2 regions of the Trichormus variabilis 0441 genome follow, and region 2 is predicted to be linked to the other one. Evidence: predicted binding sites of a transcription regulator. Region 2 holds the regulator's gene; the other holds the start of a gene.

The links. Region 2 encodes NtcA, which controls nitrogen genes in cyanobacteria. Its sites were predicted from a motif close to TNTGTANNNNNNNNTACANA; they were not measured.
Region 1: the regulator NtcA is predicted to act here: its motif matches at 2,123-2,142, upstream of glnA (type I glutamate--ammonia ligase).

What each region holds. Positions count from the first base shown of each region.
Region 1 covers NZ_CP047242.1:1,486,765-1,490,758, forward strand. The annotation lists gene GSQ19_RS05880 (M61 family metallopeptidase) at 1-903, shown strand, start outside; gene apcB (allophycocyanin subunit beta) at 1,398-1,907, opposite strand; gene glnA (type I glutamate--ammonia ligase) at 2,267-3,691, shown strand; gene gifA (glutamine synthetase inactivation factor IF7A) at 3,854-3,994, opposite strand, start outside.
Region 2 covers NZ_CP047242.1:5,406,805-5,410,798, reverse strand. The annotation lists gene fabI (enoyl-ACP reductase FabI) at 1-733, opposite strand, end outside; gene ntcA (global nitrogen regulator NtcA) at 1,413-2,084, shown strand; gene GSQ19_RS22250 (DUF3084 domain-containing protein) at 2,412-3,902, shown strand.

The DNA.
Region 1 (3,994 bases), 2.5 Mb from region 2:
CCCCAAGCCTTAGAGGTATTTAACTACGACCAAGAAAATTACACACCATCTTTGTGGTTCTGCGAGGGAACTACCAGTTATTACGATCTACTAATTCCTTTACGAGCAGGCATTTATGATGCCAAGACTTATTTAAATTATTGGAGTAAGGAGATCAGTAGGTTACTTACAACACCAGGGCGGAAAGTACAAACACTTTCTGAGTCGAGTTTCGATGCTTGGATTAAACTTTATCGCCCAGATACAAATACCGGTAATTCGCAAGTCTCCTATTATTTGAAGGGGGAAATGATATCTTTGCTACTAGATTTGCTGATTAGAGCGCGGTATCGTAATCAGCGATCGCTTGATGATGTGATGCGTCAAATGTGGCAAAAATTTGGTCAAGCTGAAATCGGCTACACTCCAGAACAATTACAGGCGGTGATCGAATCAGTGGCTGGAGTCGATTTGACGGATTTCTTCGCACGCTATATTGATGGCACGGAAGAATTGCCCTTCAATCAGTACTTAGAACCTTTTGGCTTGCATTTGCTAGCAGAGAGAGAAGAAGAACCTTACTTAGGGGTGAAAGTAAACACGGAAAATGGTCGGGAGATGATTAAATTTGTTGAGGTTGGTTCGCCTGCACAAATGGCAGGAATTGACGCAGGTGATGAGTTGCTGGCTATTGCGGGTATCAAGATCACAGCCCATCAATTGAGCGATCGCCTTAAAGACTATCAAGCCAATGATACTATCCAGGTAACAGTTTTTCACCAAGATGAACTGCGTACCTATCCTGTAACGCTAGGAACACCACGTCCTACTAAGTATCAGCTACTGGCGATACAGAATCCTAACGCAACGCAGCAAGAAAACTTTGCTGCGTGGTTAGGTGCTGCCATCTCTACTGTTAGTTGATAACCACAGACCAATAACTCTTTTGTGTTCCCTGTAGTTCACAGTCAGGTGCGGAAAGAAACAACCTATACAAGTGAGGGAGATTAGTCAAGTTATGGCAGATAACTCTCCCTCATCCCCTTTCCAGATTCATTTTAAATTTCATTAATGGACATATTATTTATAACTTTTTACTAAACTTTACACAATTTAATTTACTTAAAATCTAGAGTAAATTTTTATGTTCAATTTATAACTGTTGATGGTTGACTGTTGACAGACTTGAAAGCCTTTTATTGTCAGGGTTTTATTTTAGCTACGGCTATATCTTTGTTTACCTGAATTTATACTCGAAAGATATTACGTAATACTTAAAAAAGTAAACGCACCTTGTCAATACAGCCAAAGTGCGTTGTTTGAAATCAGTTTCTTGATATTGAAAATCAACCAGACAACGAAAACTAGACAAAAAACAGATTGTAAATCATACCTCCTGCCTTTTGCCCCCTGCCTTCTTAAACATCTCGCTCGCTTAATTCACGAGTAATGTGGTCAAATGGCTCCTCAACAAAAGCAGCGTTGGCAATACCTGTACTTGCAACTTGTTCCTTGACCAAATCCTTGAGAATTTGTACACCGCGAACTGTAGGGCCAATGGGTACACCCAAAGAATTGTACGTTTCCCGCAAGCCTTGCAGCACCCGCTCATCTAAAACATTGGTATTACCAGCAACCAGCGCATAAGTAGCGTAGCGCAAGTAGTAATCCATATCCCGTAAACAAGCCGCTAGACGACGAGTTGTGTAGGCATTACCACCAGGACGAATTAACTCTGGCAGCTCTTCAAACAACTTAGAACCTGCTTGCTTGACCAGTGCAGCTGCATTGGAGTTAATTGCGGCGGCTGCTTGGACACGAGCCGTACCACTGTCAAAATAATCTTTGAGGGTATCGATCGCATTTCGGTCAAAATACCGACCAGCTACGTCATAATTCTTAATTAAGCTTGTTACTGCATCGCGCATTCCTTCTTCTCCCAATCTTTGCTATCTATGGTTTGATATTAATTTGGTTGCACTACGCACCAGTAAATTTTTGTGCTATTAAAAATAGATTCGGCACAAAAACAATCTATCTGTTACTTAAGGATTTTATGCCAAAGTTGACCCCTATGAGATTAACTTTCTCCCTTTTGTGCAGATGTCGAAAGAAAGGTTAATATTACCTGTAATCCAGACGTTCTGTAACAAAGACTACAAAACCATCTAATGTTTAGAATCTAGGATATTTCAGGTGTGTCATCAACTTTGTTCCGCTCAGTAGGGTTTAGATGCTTTGGCAGATTCTGGTTTGAATTTAAGAAATTGGCAGAGAAGGAGTAACAATGACAACCTCACAAGAAGTCTTGAAGAGAATTCAAGATGAAAAAATTGAGCTGATTGACCTCAAGTTCATCGACACTGTAGGTACTTGGCAACACCTCACCTTGTACCAAAACCAAATCGATGAAAGCTCCTTCACCGATGGCGTACCTTTTGACGGTTCCAGCATCCGGGGTTGGAAAGCAATCAACGAGTCAGACATGACAATGGTTCTCGATCCTAATACTGCTTGGATCGACCCATTCATGGAAGTACCAACCCTAAGTATTGTTTGTAGCATCAAAGAACCACGTACAGGAGAATGGTACAACCGTTGTCCACGGGTTATTGCTCAAAAAGCAGTTGATTATTTGGTTGCCACTGGCATTGGTGATACAGCATTTTTTGGCCCTGAAGCTGAATTTTTTATCTTCGATAGCGCCCGCTTTGCCCAAACCGCTAACGAAGGTTACTACTTCCTCGACTCTGTAGAGGGTGCTTGGAATTCTGGTAAAGAAGGTACAGCAGACAAACCCAACTTGGCTTACAAACCACGTTTTAAAGAGGGTTATTTCCCTGTTTCCCCCACAGATTCTTTCCAAGACATCCGCACAGAAATGCTGTTGACGATGGCGAAATTAGGCGTACCCATCGAAAAACATCACCACGAAGTTGCTACTGGTGGTCAGTGCGAACTTGGTTTCCGCTTCGGTAAGTTAATCGAAGCTGCTGACTGGCTGATGATTTACAAATATGTCATCAAGAACGTTGCCAAAAAATATGGCAAAACCGTCACCTTCATGCCAAAACCAATTTTTGGCGATAACGGTTCTGGTATGCACTGTCACCAATCTATCTGGAAGGATGGTAAACCCCTCTTTGCAGGTGACCAGTATGCTGGTTTAAGTGAAATGGGACTGTACTACATTGGTGGTCTTCTCAAGCACGCCCCAGCACTGTTGGCAATCACCAACCCCAGCACCAACTCCTACAAACGCCTAGTTCCCGGTTATGAAGCGCCAGTTAACTTGGCTTACTCCCAAGGTAACCGTTCTGCTTCCATCCGGATTCCTTTGTCTGGCACTAACCCCAAAGCCAAGCGTTTAGAGTTCCGTTGTCCAGATGCTACCTCTAACCCTTATTTGGCATTTGCTGCCATGCTGTGCGCTGGTATCGATGGTATCAAGAACAAAATTCATCCTGGTGAGCCATTAGATAAAAATATCTATGAACTTTCTCCAGAAGAATTGGCAAAGGTTCCTTCCACACCCGGTTCTTTAGAGCTAGCATTGGAAGCACTAGAAAACGACCACGCTTTCTTAACAGATACAGGCGTGTTCACCGAAGACTTTATCCAAAACTGGATTGACTACAAACTCGCTAACGAAGTTAAACAGATGCAACTGCGTCCTCATCCTTATGAGTTCTCTATCTATTACGACGTTTAATTAACACCTGTTAGCAATTTATATCTGAGAGTCAAAATATTGCCACCCATAAGGGTGGTTTTTTGTCTTCTGTAAAAATTATGTATAAGTACATTAGGGGAAGTAACTCATCGTTGAAATTACTTCCACTAATAACAACCATGACTTAAACATGAGTAAAACTTAGCTCATCGAAGCATTACTACGACCATAAATCGTGCGGGTGGTGGGATCGATCTTTCCTTGAGTTGGGTTCCAATAGTGGGACAGTTCTTCAGCAGGAAGACCGAGTTCTTGTGCGGAACGCATCAGCATGGATTGTTG
Region 2 (3,994 bases):
GACCAGTAATACCACTAGCTAAATCACTAGCCAAGAAGGCGGCTGTATTGCCAACTTCTAGCTGAGTCACAGTCCGACGTAAGGGCGCTACTTGTTCTACATGGTGAATCATATCTAAAATGCCACCAACGGCGCTAGAAGCCAAGGTACGGATGGGGCCAGCAGAAATGGCGTTAACGCGAATATTTTGAGAGCCGAGTTCAGATGCTAGATAACGTACACTAGCTTCCAATCCCGCTTTAGCAACTCCCATAACGTTGTAGTTAGGAACAGCTCTGACACCACCCAAATATGACAAAGTAATAATGCTACCACCTTCGGTCATCAGAGGTTTAGCCGCACCACTTAACTGCACCAGTGAAAAAGTGCTGATATCTAAAGCCGTGGCAAAACCAGCACGGGATGTTTGGCTAAAATCTCCAGTCAAATCATCTCTGTTAGCAAAGGCTAGACAATGAATCAGAATATCTAACCTGCCCCATTTATCGCGGATGGTATCAAAAGTAGACTGAATTTGTTCATCATTTTGAACATTACAAGGCAAGAATAAGCTGGGGTTGAGGGGTTCTACGAGTTCTGAAACTTTCTTCTCAAATTTGCCACGTTCATCTGGTAGATAAGTAATACCAAGGTTGGCTCCAGCTGCGTGCAGTTGTTGGGCAATCCCCCAGGCAATGGAACGATTATTGGCGATACCTGTAACTAAGGCATTTTTTCCAGTCAGATTCAGCATAGAGATTTTTGTTGTCATTAATGTGATCGATTCATTTGTACAGCTTGACAGAAATCACTACCCAGTAGAAGAGGTAATCAAGTTATGTTGGGAATTTTCTTGCTGTTTAACTGGAAAGAATGTTTAGGGGACAGGAGGGGAGCAAGAGAGGCAAGGGAGGCAGGGGAGGCAGGGGAGGGCAGGGAGGAAAGAGGGTCAGAATTTTTCTTTTCCCCCCTTACTCAAGAACAGCCTGCCTGAACCAAGATAGGACTTACGCAACCAAGTTATTTGTTGAGACTGGGTGTAAGGGTTTTAAAAATTTGCACCCCTACACCCCCATACCCCTACACCCTTATCCAAACCCTTTATCTTTGTTTTATACATAGTTAGCAAAAATGATGATTATTAAGGGCGTTTTTTAGAATAAAATGTTTGTTATTTCTTAAGATATTTTCAAGATTACTTAATTTTTTCTGCAAAAAACCTGATGGTTAGAGAAAGTAGAAGTATCTATCAAGAACTGCTAGCTAAAAATAGTAAAATTTGGGTATCATTATGAACAAATAACCATAAAGTTGTACGTTTGAGTATAGGAAAGTACAGAAAGGTTAACGGTGCTTTATTGATTTTTCAGGTGTATTCTTAGGTAATTAGTTTTTAGTTTTTTGTTATTCCGGCATTGGGTAGGGGAAGGGAGATGATCGTGACACAAGATAAGGCCCTAGCAAATGTTTTTCGTCAGATGGCAACCGGAGCTTTTCCTCCTGTTGTCGAAACGTTTGAACGCAATAAAACGATCTTTTTTCCTGGCGATCCTGCCGAACGAGTCTACTTTCTTTTGAAAGGGGCTGTGAAACTTTCCAGGGTGTACGAGGCAGGAGAAGAGATTACAGTAGCACTACTACGGGAAAATAGCGTTTTTGGTGTCCTGTCTTTGTTGACAGGAAACAAGTCGGATAGGTTTTACCATGCGGTGGCATTTACTCCAGTAGAATTGCTTTCTGCACCAATTGAACAAGTTGAGCAAGCACTTAAGGAAAATCCAGAGTTATCGATGTTGATGCTGCGGGGTCTGTCTTCGCGGATTCTGCAAACAGAGATGATGATTGAGACCTTAGCGCACCGGGATATGGGGTCGAGATTGGTGAGTTTTCTGTTAATTCTCTGTCGTGATTTTGGTGTTCCTTGTGCAGATGGAATCACTATTGATTTAAAGTTATCTCATCAGGCGATCGCCGAAGCAATTGGCTCTACTCGCGTTACTGTTACTAGGCTACTAGGGGATCTGCGGGAGAAAAAGATGATTTCCATCCACAAAAAGAAGATTACTGTGCATAAACCTGTGACTCTCAGCAGACAGTTCACTTAAAGAAGAATACAGGAGTCAGAATTCAGAATGTGGCTAATTATTACCATAGGCTAAATCCTGCTCATTATAGATTTAGTTGGTTTCTTCAATCCGTTTATTTAACTCAAAGTGACGGTGAACCCATACTGAATTTTGGCTCTTGCCTTCTGAACTCTTTAAACAATTGGAATAATGAGAGGTGGTACGTGTTATATTTTTTTCAATGACACCCATAGTTAGAAGTAAATCGAAAATCTTGAGTAACTTCAGCTATTGCCACCCTCCCATTCTCCACAAATAATGATTGAAAGTAGTAGGCTGTATCTGGACTCAATTGGGTAGCTGAAGATGACCACTGGGTACATCCTCATAGCAGCAATTTTAATTTTGGGAGGTGTAATTGCCACTGTTGGCGATCGCATCGGCACAAGAGTTGGCAAAGCACGCCTCTCTCTGTTTAATCTACGCCCCAAAAATACGGCTGTACTGGTGACAATTTTGACGGGAGGACTGATTTCAGCAACTACCCTGGCAATTTTATTTATTGCTGATGAAGGACTGCGGAAAGGGGTTTTTGAGTTAGAAGATATTCAAAAAGACCTCAGGCAAAAACGAGAACAGCTTAAAGTCGCAGAAGAGCAAAAAACTCAGGTAGAAATTGAGCGCAATAAAGTTAATCAAGAGCTAGAAACCACCAGAACCGACAAAAGACAAGCAGAAACTCAGCGCGACCAAGCCAAAAAAGAAAAATTAAAAGCACAGCAAGATTTAGCGCAAACCCAAGCACAATACCAGCGCACCCAAAGCCGACTGGGACAAGTAGTTACACAATATCAAAAAGCGATCGCTGAACTACAAAGCGTTTACAATCAAAGACAAGCCTTACAAGGGGCAGTAGAACAACTCAAGACGGAGCGTCGTAGGCTATATGCTGAAGCAAAAAAAGCCATAGAACAACGCGATAGAGAACTAGCTAACCGTCAACAAGCTATAGAACAACGCGACAGAGAACTAGCTAACCGTCAACAAGCACTACAACAGCGCGACCTGAAAATCTCCCAACTGGATAAACTAATTCAAAACCGTAACTTGGAAATTACACAGCGAGAAGAGGTAATTGCCAAGCGAGAATCAAGGCTTAAAGAATTAGAAACACAACAGGACTATTTAGAGCAGGAAGTGGCGCGACTAGAAAAATATTATCAGTCATACCGCGACTTACGTTTAGGCAAACTAGCATTAGTTCGCGGTCAAGTTTTGGCCTCTGCTGTTGTTCGGACTAATCAGGTAGCGGCTACACGTCAGATAATCCTCCAACTACTGCAAGAAGCTAACCGCAACGCCAGTTTAGAATTAAGCGAACCTGGGTCAAACTCGGCAAATATAGAACTGCTACGCATCACCCCAGATAGAATTGAGCAGCTGATTCAGCAAATTAATGATGGTCGAGAATACGTAGTCAGAATATTCTCAGCAGGTAATTACGTCAGAGGAGAAAACCAGATAGAATTTTTTGCTGATACAGCCAGAAATGTGCTGGTATTTTCTGGAAGTGAAGTTTTGGCTACAACTACAGCCGATCCTCGCAGTATGACCTCTTATCAGTTACGACAACGATTAGATTTATTAATTTCTGCTTCCCAATTTCGTGCTAGAAATGCAGGAATTGTTGAAGGTGTCCAAATAGATGGTACTTTTCTGCGCTTCGTTTCCTTGTTGCGTCAGTTAGATCAACCAATAGAAATTAAAGCGATCGCTGCTGAAGATACTTATACAGCAGGGCCATTGAGAGTGCGACTAGTGGCAATCCAAAATGGCAAAGTTATTTTGAGTACTTAAATGAAAAAAATGGGGAGTGAGCAATTCAAAATATTAAATAACTCCCAGGGATTGAGGGTAATGAGGGAGTGTTGTAATTAAAATACTAGAAG